Regions from separate parts of the Apibacter sp. HY039 genome, predicted to be linked through region 1. Evidence: riboswitches for the same ligand, from Rfam matches in the RefSeq annotation. Region 1 holds a riboswitch; the other holds the start of a gene.

Region 1 (6,324 bases):
CTCATTTTAAACAAAACTAGATAAAACCTTTCTGTTTTAATCTAAAACAGAAACCGGCCTTTTATCATCTCCTACAGCAACAAAAGTAAATTCACCAGTAACAGCTTTTTCTCTATGTTCATAATACATTTGTTCAATAAATATTTCCACTTTTACTTTTAAACTGGTGTTTCCAATTTCTATTACATTCCCAATCAGTTCCACAATTGTTCCTGCAGGTATGGATTTTTTAAAATCAATTTTATCACTTCTAACGGTAACCATCTGCTTGTGGCAAAATCTTGTCGCTGTAATGAAAGCAACTTCATCCATCCACTGCATAGCAGTTCCTCCGAATAAAGTGTCATAATGATTTGTTGTACCAGGAAATACAGCTTTTAAAATTCTTGATTCCGATTTTTTCTTTCTTTCTTCCAGGTTTAGATCCATATTTATTATTTTATTGGTTATACATGCGAAGCTCTCATTTCTTCAGCAGCTGCTACCATTTCTATAAGAGCTTTTTTTGTTTCATCCCAGCCTCTGGTTTTTAAACCACAATCAGGATTAATCCATAATTGATTTGTAGGAATTTCTTCTTCGGCTTTCTTCATAAGATTTACCATTTCTTCTCTCGAAGGAACCCTTGGTGAATGAATATCATAAACACCCGGCCCAATATCATTTGGATAATTGAACTTAGAAAATACATCTAATAACTCCATGTTAGAACGAGAACATTCTATAGTAATTACATCTGCATCCATATCAGCTATATTTTCTATGATATCGTTGAACTCAGAATAGCACATATGCGTATGAATCTGCGTTTCATCCTTTACGCCACAAGACGAAATTCTAAATGCTTTAATTGCCCAATTAAGATAGTTTTCCCAATCTGCTTTTCTTAAAGGCAATCCTTCTCTGATAGCAGGTTCATCTATCTGTATAATATTGATTCCTGCTTTTTCCAAATCAAGGACTTCATCTCTAATTGCTAATGCTATTTGATAACAGGTATCTTTTCTTGGTTGATCGTCTCTTACAAAACTCCATTGCAAAATGGTAACCGGACCTGTCAACATACCCTTAACCCATTTATCTGTAAGAGATTGCGCATAGGCAGACCATTGCACAGTCATAGGCTCAGGACGATGAACATCTCCATAAATGATTGGAGGTTTTACACATCTGCTTCCATAGCTCTGCACCCATCCATTTTTTGAAAATGCAACACCTTCAAGACTTTCACCAAAGTATTCAACCATATCATTTCGTTCAAATTCGCCATGAACGAGAACATCCAATCCAATTTCTTCCTGAAAACGTATAGCTTTTTCGGTTTCTTTCTTTAGTAAATCTTCATATTCAGAGAGAGAAATTTCTCCTTTTTTCATTTTTGAACGCCACGAGCGTACTTCAGCGGTTTGTGGAAATGATCCTATAGTTGTAGTAGCAAATAAGGGTAATTCCAGAGCTTTTTGTTGTTTTTCTTTCCTCTCGGAGAAAATATTATGTCTTTTATCCTCTACTTTTTCTATATTTTTAATTCTATCCTGAACGTTTTGATTGTGAATAAGCGGAGAAATATTCCTTCTACTTACAGAATCTGTGTTTTCTTCCAATTCTTTTAAAAATTCGGGTGTATCCTTTTTTTCTGCTAATTGTTTAAGTGTTACTACCTCTTTGATTTTTTGTTTGGAAAAAGCCAGCCAATCTTTAATTTCCGGAGAAAGAACTTTTTCGTTGGTTTCTGAGTCCAAATCTACAGGGCAGTGAATTAAAGAACAGGAAGGTGCTATTATCACTCTATCTTTTCCTACTTTGTCTGAGGCTCTGTCAATTATTTTTAAAGAATTCTTAAAATTATTTTTCCAGATGTTTCTCCCATCAATAATCCCTAGTGAAACAGACATATTTTCAGGAAGCTTGTCAAGTACTTCATCAAGTTGTTCAGGACAGCGAACCAAATCTATATGTAATGCCTGCACAGGCAAGCTGAGAGCTAGATCTAAATTATCTTTAAGACCATCAAAGTAAGTAGCAATCATTTTCTTGATAAACGGATACTTTTTATTAATTTCGGTATATACATATTGTAATGCATCCTTTACTTCAGCGTCTATATCTAATGCAAGAAAGGGTTCATCGAATTGTATCCATTCCACTCCTGCTTCTTTTAATTTTTCAATGATTTCCAAATAAATCGGCAGAAGACTTTTTACTAATTCTATCTTATTGAAATCTTTTTCTTTTTCTTTACCAAGCAACAAATACGATACAGGACCTATTATAACAGGCTTTGTAATAATGCCTTCTTGTTTTGCTTCTAAAAATTCATCTATGATTTTTGTTGAGAATAAAGAAAATTTCTGATTCTTTTCAAATTCAGGTACAATGTAATGATAGTTAGTATCAAACCATTTGGTCATTTCCATTGCAGTTATATCAATACCTTCCTTTTGATATCCTCTTGCCATTGCAAAATACAACTCCTGTTCAGAGTTAGAGCTCTTTACTAAAATTTTGTTGTAGCGTTTAGGGATGGCTCCTACCATCAAAGACATATCCAATACCTGATCATAAAACGAAAAATCGTTGGAAGGTATTACTTCTATTCCAGCACTTTTCTGTAACATCCAGTTACCTAATCGGATATCTTTCCCTGTTTTCATCAGTTCCTCAACTGATATTTTACCGGCCCAAAATTTTTCACAAGCCTTTTTAAGTTCTCTGTTACTACCAATTCGCGGGTAGCCAAGATTGTGTGTTTGCATCTTTTTTAACTTTTAAATGATTAAACTATAAAAGTTCTTATTGTTAAATTTCAAAAATGCTTTCAAAAAAGAGTAAAGTATATGAGGTGTACTATATAACAATAAAAATACCTCCCAGAAATATTTTATGGGATATACTTATCTTTATAATTTAACCTACGACCTTTGCTTCAAATCGCGAAAGCATTGTCAATTCAAAATAGGCAGGTCTCCTGGCTTGTAATATTTTATCTACCTTCTCACTTTTTACGGCAATGGTATATATTGATAAAACTCATACATTACTTACAGTTGCGCGACAGCTCATGATTTACACATGATTCCCTATTATTCTGCTTTTACACAGCACCATATTCTGGTTGATAAAGAAATTAAGAAAAGAACTTAACCAAACAAATATATAAAAAAAGTTATCTAATATTACGATTTATAACAAAATAAAAATGAGAGAAACACTCTCATTTTTATTTTGATTTAATTTTATTTAAAAAGCTTTTATTTATATTTTTTATAAAGTCAAAGTATCTGTTTTTATATACTTACTATTTAACTTCATACTCCAATCGAATAGTCACACTTGCTGTTTTATTTTTGGAAGAGGTATTAAATGTTCCTCCCCAAGAATATTCATCATCAGATGAATTTTGTGCTGTAATTTGAAAAACACCTAAATTTGCTGTTTTTAATTTACCTAATTTACCTCCTGCATTTTTAGCTATTTCTTCTGCTCTTTTTCTCGCATCTTGAGTAGCATCTGCAATCATCTGAATTTTTAAATCCGCTAATTTTGTATAATAATAAGAAGGGGCTTTTGAATATAGTTCAACGCCACTATTAATTAGTTCGGTTATTTCACGTGATAAATTTTCAACTTTTTCGACATCTTTGGATTCAATGGACACTGTTTGATCTAATTGATAACCTGAAAATACAGAACTTCTCCCTCCATCTGTATTATAATAATCATACTGTTTATTAATATCTACAGAAGAAAAAACCAGTTCATTATCTTTGAACCCTTTTGACACCAGATAATCTCTTATTTTTTTCCTATCTTGCTCTAAATCCGAATATGCCGTTTTTAAATCCATGCTTTTCTTTGAAAAATCGCCATTCCATACAATCAAATCAGATATGAAATCTTTAGTACCTAAACCTTTAACTGAAATAGAAGTAGTCAGATTTTTATTTTTGAAAGAATTACCTAAAAAATAGGCTGATATTATTAAACCTAAAGAAGCTATTAATGTTGATACAACTAATCCTTTTCTCATTTTTATATATTTATACCAAATATACAAAAAAAATAGCCAGATTATTAATCCAGCTATTTTTTTACTTTATACTTACTATTAAAGAGTATCAATATTATTTAAATCTTTAAAGGATTGTTCCAGTCTTTTCCCAAAAGATTCTTCTGATTTACGAACCCAAACTCTTGGGTCATAATATTTTTTATTTGGAGAATCTTCTCCTGTTGGGTTACCTACCTGAGTTCTCAGATATTCTATATTAGTTTCTACATAATCTCTTACTCCTTCAAGATAAGCAAACTGTAAATCTGTATCTATATTCATTTTTATTACTCCATAACTAATAGCTTCTCTAATTTCTTCTAAAGAAGATCCAGAACCTCCATGGAATACAAAGTTGATAGGTTTTTCAGAACCGCCAATTTGTTTTTGAATATACTCCTGGGAATTTCTTAATATTTTCGGTTCTAATTTAACATTCCCCGGCTTATAAACTCCATGAACATTACCAAAAGCAGCAGCTATTGTGAAGTCTGGACTAATTGAATGTAATGCCTGATATGTTTTGTAAACATCTTCCGGCTGAGTATATAGTTTAGAGCTATCAACATCAGAGTTATCCACTCCATCTTCTTCACCGCCTGTAATTCCTATTTCTACTTCAAGAGTCATTCCCATTTTAGCCATTCTTTGGAAATATTTAGCCGAAATCTCAAGGTTTTCTTCTAAAGATTCTTCTGATAAGTCCAGCATATGTGAAGAGTATAGTGTTTTACCTTCTTTTTTATAAAATTCTTCACTTGCATCTAGCAAACCGTCTATCCAAGGAAGTAATTTTTTAGCGCAATGGTCTGTATGTAAAATTACTGTAGCACCATAAGCTTCGGCTAAAGTGTGAATATGTTTAGCTCCTGCTATAGCTCCTAAAACGTCTGCTCTAACATTATCATTTTTAAAACCTTTTCCGGCATTGAACTGTGCTCCTCCATTTGAAAATTGTATAATAATAGGAGCATTTACTTTTACTGCAGTTTCTAAGGCCGCATTTATATTACTGGAACCAATCACATTACAAGCAGGCAAGGCAAATTGTTTTTCTTTTGCGTAATCAAATATTTCTTTAACCAACGAACCGGTTGCAACACCGGCAGGAAACTTTCTACTCATGATTTTTTTGTATTTATTAAACTTTTAAGTTGTAAAGGTACTAAAGAAATTACATTTTAAAACCTAATTTTCATTGAATTTTCTCAGGTTTATGAGTTAATTTAACCAAATATTATATATTTACCTGATAAGCGTTAAAAATAAATACATTGAAATAGGATGAAAGATATATTTGAAAATAAAGTTATTTGGATTGTTGGTGCATCTTCGGGTATCGGTGAAGCTCTGGCTGTATATTTTAATCAATTAGGCAGCAAAATCATCTTGAGCGCCCGAAGGGAAGAAGAGCTTTTACGAATTAAGAACTCAACTTTATTTCCAGAAAATAATAAAATTCTGCTACTGGATTTATTTAATTCTTCTGATTTTAATGAAAAAACAAAAGAAGCTTTTTCATTTTATAATACTGTCGATTACGTCTTTCTAAATGGGGGAACAAGTTCCAGAGGTTCTGTTGCGGAAACGAATATTGAAGTTTATAAGAAAATGATGGATTTGAATTTTTTCAGCTACGTAGAATTAACGAAAGAAATCCTCCCTTATTTTAATAAGCAAAAACATGGTCATTTTATAGTCACAAGTAGTACAATGGGTAAGATAGGCTCACTTGGGCGATCGGCTTACGCTTCTTCTAAACATGCCTTACATGGTTTCTATGATTGTCTAAGAGCAGAAGTTACTCCTCAAAATATTTATGTCACTTTATTAACTCCCGGATATATAGCTACTAATATTTCATATAACTCTCTTATGCCCGACGGATCTCCTAGAAAAGAGATGAGTGAAAACATTAAAAACGGTCTTCCTGTAGCTAAAGCAGCTCAACAAATTGCCAAGGGTGTCAAAAAAAAGAAAAATGAAATATTTATTGGGAAAAAATTGGGTGTAGAGCATTTATCTTTATTTTTAATGCGTTTTTTTCCAGGTATACTCCATAAAGCTGTACGAGCTTTCCCTCCTAAATAAAAAAATTAGAGGAATTTATAAAAATAAATTCCTCTAAAAACTCTCTATAGCTACTAATGCTAACAAAAAATTAATTATGTTTTTTAGTATTTCTATTTAACATTACAAATTTACTAATTGAAACAAACCATATTTTGCTGATTTAATTTAATTACGAAAAAAAATTGCAGAATACATAATAC
Region 2 (6,324 bases), on a different contig from region 1:
AGCGAAATGTCCCGGTATAACTCCTGTCTGATTTTCAGATAATAAAGTTCCGCTTGAATTGAATCGGTACAATTTACCTGGTGAATAATAATTGGTTGCATCTGCAATAAATATATCACCATTTTTAGGGTTGATAGTTATACCATAAGGAGTTTTAATTTCAGATTGTGTGGATTCATCCAAAAAGCGATCAGCAATTTTTATTTGAGTAGTAATATCAATCACCCCATATTGATTAGTTGATGTACTGCCCACCCATTCGGTACCATAGTAATAAAGTTTATCCTGATAAAAAGCCATATCACTTACCGTAATATTAAAAGTTTTTATTATTTCATCATTTTCCGGAGATAAAACAGACAAACCGGGTGCATTGCCTCTAGATGAAATCCATACCTTATTATTTTTATCGGTTCTCACTCTCCACAAATTAGGAGCAACCACTTTACGCTGAGTTTCCGTAAAGGTATTTAAATCAATAATAGATACAGTATTATCTAAATCATCCTGTGTATATCCTCCTGAGTTAGCTACATATAATTTATTATTGGCAATAGCCATTTCTTCCGGCTGATAACCCACGGCAACTTCATTAACTATAGATAAGTCGGCAGTATTTATTTTATAAACAATACCAGTTCGTTTTTGACCGGAAACAATAGGACCGTTAAATGAAGTAACATAGGCATACCCATTATTAAAGACAATGCTTCTGCAATTGTTGATTTTTATTTGTCCCAGATGTTTGGCGGTCTGGGCGTCCATAACTTCAATATAATTAGAACCGTTGATTACCGCATAGAGTTTTCCATTATATATTCGAAGATCATTACCAATATCACCCAGCTTATTTACTATATCAGGATTTACCTTTGTATAAACACTTAATGTATATTCTCCGGTATCCAGATTTAAAAAATCCAGTGAGGCGTTATTATTACCCATGGCACCTTCATTTAGAACAAATAATCCGTTGCCTAAAGTGACTGTGTCGGAAGCCTCACTCCAAATATCATCGTTATTACAGGAAATAAGACTGAATACTGCAAATAAAAGAAAAAGTAATTTTTTAAAGTTCATATTTTTAATTTATAAATTTATACGTAATGAAAGCCTGTAATTTCTTCCAGGCATAGGATAATTTCTTATAACATAATACTGTCTATCGAAAATATTATTAACTTCAGCCGCTATTTTAAACTTAAAATGATTGGCTTGAATGGTATGAGATAGAGATAAATCATGGGTATACCATTCTTTTTCGTAATTATCTGGAATATTAGCAGACATATTGTATCTTTCACCGGTGTATATAAAACTGTAATTTAAATCCCAGTTTTTAAATATCAGCCCAGCCAATAAGCTGCCACTGTTCCATGGTATATATGGAATTTGATTTTTATAATAACTATCTTTAGGTGATGTAACATCCTGTGCATCTTCATAAGTATAAACTGCTTTCAGATTAATCAACATCTCTTTCTGAATTAATACCGATGTCTGGGTAGATATTTCTATACCTTTAATACGAGTTTCACCTAAATTGATCATAGACCACCTGAAAGGCTGTATAGCCAATGCAATAATTTTATCTCTGACTTCATTATAATAGATATCGGCAGAAAATCCCCAATTTTTGACTACAGAGGAAGAAAAGTCCTGACTGTAATTAATTCCGAAATCATACTGTGTTGTATATTCTGGTTTTAAATTAGAAGTGCCGATTTCAGTATAGTATAGATCATTAAAAGTAGGTGCCCTGAATATTCTCTTATAAAAGCCATGAAGTGTAAAATCACTCTTGATAAAAGGCTTATAACTAAGAAAAAGAGTAGGAGTAAATTCATTTTTATCAGGTGAAGCCTGTGTAGATAATTTATTATTTATTTTTTCCTGAATAAATGTTCCTAAAACACTGGCCTGAAATTTCAGGCGTTTTAATTGAATATTACTAGCCAGTGCTACAAGTTCTGTGTTTCTTTCCGGGTAAGCAAATTGGTAAAGATTAGCATCCAGAGAGTTATATTGATAGTCTGCGGATAATCCTAAATCCCAAAATGGTAATAAAGAATATTTTTGAGCTAGTGAAAAATAAAATTCTTTTTGCTTATAAATATTATTTATGTATTTAGTAGACTCATCATTGCTAAGATAATGAGTATAGTCATATGCAAATTTGCTGTTTAGGAGTAGTTTGTATTTATCAGTTATTTCTTTTTCAAAAGAACCCTGAATGAAAAAATTTGTATCCCATTGTTTTTGTTTTTTTTCATATACGTTTTTAACAATAGCCGTAGGAATGCCTCTTTCAGAGTCATAAAAATAGCTTTTAAAATTCCATTTTCCGCGGTAAATATTTCCAAATATACCTGCCTCTGCTCTTATTGCATTTATGTTTCCATTTTTTCGGATTGCAGTGGTATCCCAAGCGATAGCACCTCCTGAGGTCCTCATAGTCTGACGAAATTTATATTTTCCGCTTGAATTGAGAAAGTCAATACTTAGAGAGGTACTAATAAAAGGTGAAATTTTTTGCTCCCATATAAATGAAGGATTTACAAGTGAAAATGAACCTGATCGATAACTAACTATTAAATTAGTTTTTTTATTTATTTTAAAATCAGGCTTTTTACTTTTTAAGTAAATACTTCCTGCAGTACTATAGTCTTTAGCTGTCTGAAGAATTTGACTTTTCTGACCATTGTACAACGAAATGGATTCCAGATTGTCTAATGAAAATTTTCCTAAATCAACAGTTCCGTTCTGGGCATTACCTAACTGAATTCCGTCATAAAACACACCTACGTGCTGGCTACCCATTCCTCTTATATTAACCGTTTTCATTCCGCCTATACCTCCGTAATCCTTTAACTGTACACCTGAAAAAAATCGGATAGCATCAGCAACAGTAACGCTGTTAAGTTTTTCCAATTCTTTACCGGACAACTTTTGATATGGAATTATATTATCATTTTGTTTCTTTCCTTCAATAATAATCTCAGAAATGTCTTTTTCTTCAGAATCAGTAATATTCTGGGAAAAAAGAAAAGTGGAAATAAAAATTAAGGTTATGGAAAATAATATGTTGTTATTCCTGTTCATTCGTAATTAGCTATATTTATGAAATATAAATTTGCAGCTTGGAATAAGTGAATAAACAGCAAAAGCAATACACTTTAATATTACTTAAATTGTTTACAGCTTTGTTCCTCGAAAGCTTATAAAACTATATTTCGATAGATTTGGCAGGTTTTCTGACTTTCCCCATTTAAAAGAATTGTATATGAATATAGATTCAATACATCTCTGAAATTACATAGCGAGATTACAGTAGCGGGCCTGTTCCGGATTTACACCGGATTTCCCTTTAAGTTTATATTGTTTGAAAATAAAAACAGATAAACACCAATCACTTACAAATATAAAGATTTAAATTACTTCGCCAATTATTTTTTATTAAGTAAATAAAATATCATAGATTTGAATCATGAATATCCAACTTCCTGAAAAATTGTATTACTCAATTGGAGAAGTCGCACAGGCTTTTCAGGTAAATACTTCTCTTATACGATTCTGGGAGAAGGAGTTCGATATAATTGCTCCAAAAAAAAATAAAAAAGGAGATAGATTTTTTACACCGGAAGATATAAAAAATCTTAGACTCATATATCATTTGGTTAAGGAAAAAGGGTATACTTTAGATGGGGCAAGAACCGTATTGAGTACTCAATCAAATATATCAAAAAAAATAGAAATTATTACCCGTTTACAAGCGGTTAAGGCAGAACTGATTAAGCTAAAAGATTTATTAGACGATTAAATTTAAATTTAAATAGAAAATGGAATTACCAAAATTTTTAATTGCAGACAACTCTAACTTTCCTGATGACTTGTTTGTAGTACACACAGAATATCCTCGTTTTATTTTAAACGTAGAGGAAGAAGAAGTAGAATGGTTCGATCAATTGGAAGGAGAAGAAGAAGATGTTACCAATGAGGTAAACGAATTACTTCAGCAAGCTTTTGATTTTTGCGATGCCGAAATTGATAAGTACGAAGAGGAAGATGAAAATTAATTTTTAATAAAATAAAAATGGAAAAATAAGCAGTATCACTGCTTATTTTTTTTATATTTACTATAAACAAAACATATAAATGATGAACTATAATCAAGGAATGATGATGCCCGGAACACTTGAAGGAAAAGTGGTTATAGTTACGGGAGGAGGAACGGGCTTGGGAAAATCCATGACACAATATTTTCTTACATTGGGAGCTAAAGTAGTCATTGTTTCCAGAAATTCAGATAAATTAAAAGAGACTGCTCAGCAGTTAAGAACTGAATGTAAGCAGGGTGAAATTCTTACTTATGCTTTGGATGTTAGAGAATATGAGGCTGTTGAAACTATGGTTAACTTTGTAATTGATCATTTGGGTAAAATTGATATCTTAGTAAATAACGCTGCTGGAAACTTTATATCTCCGACTGAGAGATTATCATCCAGGGCTTTTGATGTAATAATTGATATTGTGTTAAAAGGTAGTAAAAATTGTACGTTGGCAATAGGTAAATATTGGATTAAGAATAACTTGCCAGGTACCGTGTTGAGTATTGTAACTACCTACTCATGGACAGGTTCTGGTTATGTTGTCCCATCAGCAATGGCTAAAGCAGGAGTTCTAGCAATGACACGTTCTTTGGCTGTGGAATGGGGGAAATACAAGATAAGGTTTAATGCGATTGCTCCGGGTCCTTTTCCCACTAAAGGAGCCTGGGAACGGTTATTACCTGGGCATTTAAAAGAAAAATTTGATTTAACTAGTAAAAACCCATTGAAAAGAGTAGGTGAACATCAGGAATTGTCCAATTTAGCAGCTTTTCTTATTTCAGATTATTCTTCATTTATAAACGGAGAAGTTATAACTATCGATGGAGGAGAATGGCTTCAAGGTGCTGGAGAATTTAATATATTTGACCAAATTACCCCTGAAGAATGGGATGAAATAAGTATAAAACGGGAATAAATTTTATATTAATTTTTAATTTTAATCCAATTGTATAATATGTTGAACCTAAATAAAATAATTGAATAATAAATTTTAACTTTTAAATTTTTAGTAATTTTAAGAATATATTTTTTGTTGATATTATGATAAGCTTTTCTGATTAAAGACATATTCATATCATATTCGTCTTTAGAAATATTACCCTTAAGTTGCATCAATAAATTGAACATGGCAAATAAATGTCTCAGGTTATATTTTTCTAAATTATATTTTAGCTCATCATATAATTTTATATCACATAATAGTTTTTTTAGTAAAATATCAGTTTCCAGAGTTCCGATTAATCTAACAGATTGATTTTTAGTTTCAGAAAATTCATGAGGAGTGTAATAATAAGTCCCATTACAGAAACCTATGTTTTTACAATTTAATAAGATTTTTCTATCAATATATTCATCACCATTAAGAATTGCATGAGGTAAATCTCTAAAAGAAACAGATTGAAAAATTTCTCTTTTCATTATGGGTCTTAAGTGTATTTTCCAGTTTCCTATTGTCAACTTGAAAGCATCAAGACCAGAAATAGGTTGAGATAACAAAAAAGAATTATCATTTGATATTACTGTAGGAGAAACCATATCAAACACATTTTTTTCCAGTTCATTTACAGCACACTCAATAAGGTCAAGACTTATTTTGTCGTCATGATCAAATAAAAAACAATACTTCCCACTAGCTATATCCTGACCTGCGGCTCTTGCATAATGAGCAGCTCGTTCATTTTTTTTATTTATAATCTTTATTCTGGAATCTTGTTTTGAATAATTGGTTAGTATGGATAAAGTATTATCAACAGATCCGTCATTCACACATATAAATTCTATATTCGAATAGGTTTGATTAAGCAAATAGTCCATAGCATTTTTAATAAACTTTTCAGAGTTATAAAATGTTGAAATAATACTTACTAATGGTTTCATATATTTATTTTTTATAAGAAAAGATTGATGTTAACAAGTTTTTACGTAAAACAAAATTTTGAAATAGTTTGTTTATGAGATTAAAAAAATACATATTAATTATAAATAAGTAGCAGTGAATAAGTCGATTTGATTCCTAAAATATCACTGGCTGTTGTCATTGATATTTTATTCTCTTTTTTTCTTTCCAAACCAACTTAATTTAAGTAGATAAATATTTTTATCTTTCATTATTTTTAAAAGAAGATTTACGTTATTTGATTTTGTAAACCAAACATCATTTTCAGTACTAATAACATAGTTGGAACTATTTGTAACAGAATCAATCCATAGTTTA

What was found. Region 1 has a riboswitch for cobalamin ahead of metE (5-methyltetrahydropteroyltriglutamate--homocysteine S-methyltransferase). Riboswitches for the same ligand answer to the same signal wherever they lie in the genome.
Region 2: it holds a riboswitch for cobalamin, as region 1 does, so the genes downstream of both, EQ921_RS04880 (TonB-dependent receptor) here and metE (5-methyltetrahydropteroyltriglutamate--homocysteine S-methyltransferase) in region 1, are expected to answer to the same signal.

What each region holds. Positions count from the first base shown of each region.
Region 1 covers NZ_SAYM01000001.1:365,948-372,271, reverse strand. The annotation lists gene EQ921_RS01760 (acyl-CoA thioesterase) at 37-429, opposite strand; gene metE (5-methyltetrahydropteroyltriglutamate--homocysteine S-methyltransferase) at 447-2,756, opposite strand; cobalamin riboswitch at 2,941-3,124, opposite strand; gene EQ921_RS01750 (SIMPL domain-containing protein) at 3,299-4,030, opposite strand; gene fbaA (class II fructose-bisphosphate aldolase) at 4,109-5,176, opposite strand; gene EQ921_RS01740 (SDR family NAD(P)-dependent oxidoreductase) at 5,336-6,142, shown strand.
Region 2 covers NZ_SAYM01000002.1:174,387-180,710, reverse strand. The annotation lists gene EQ921_RS04885 (YncE family protein) at 1-1,080, opposite strand, end outside; gene EQ921_RS04880 (TonB-dependent receptor) at 1,090-3,102, opposite strand; cobalamin riboswitch at 3,227-3,425, opposite strand; gene EQ921_RS04875 (MerR family transcriptional regulator) at 3,488-3,820, shown strand; gene EQ921_RS04870 (hypothetical protein) at 3,840-4,076, shown strand; gene EQ921_RS04865 (SDR family oxidoreductase) at 4,159-5,025, shown strand; gene EQ921_RS04860 (glycosyltransferase family 2 protein) at 5,034-5,987, opposite strand; gene EQ921_RS04855 (hypothetical protein) at 6,156-6,324, opposite strand, start outside.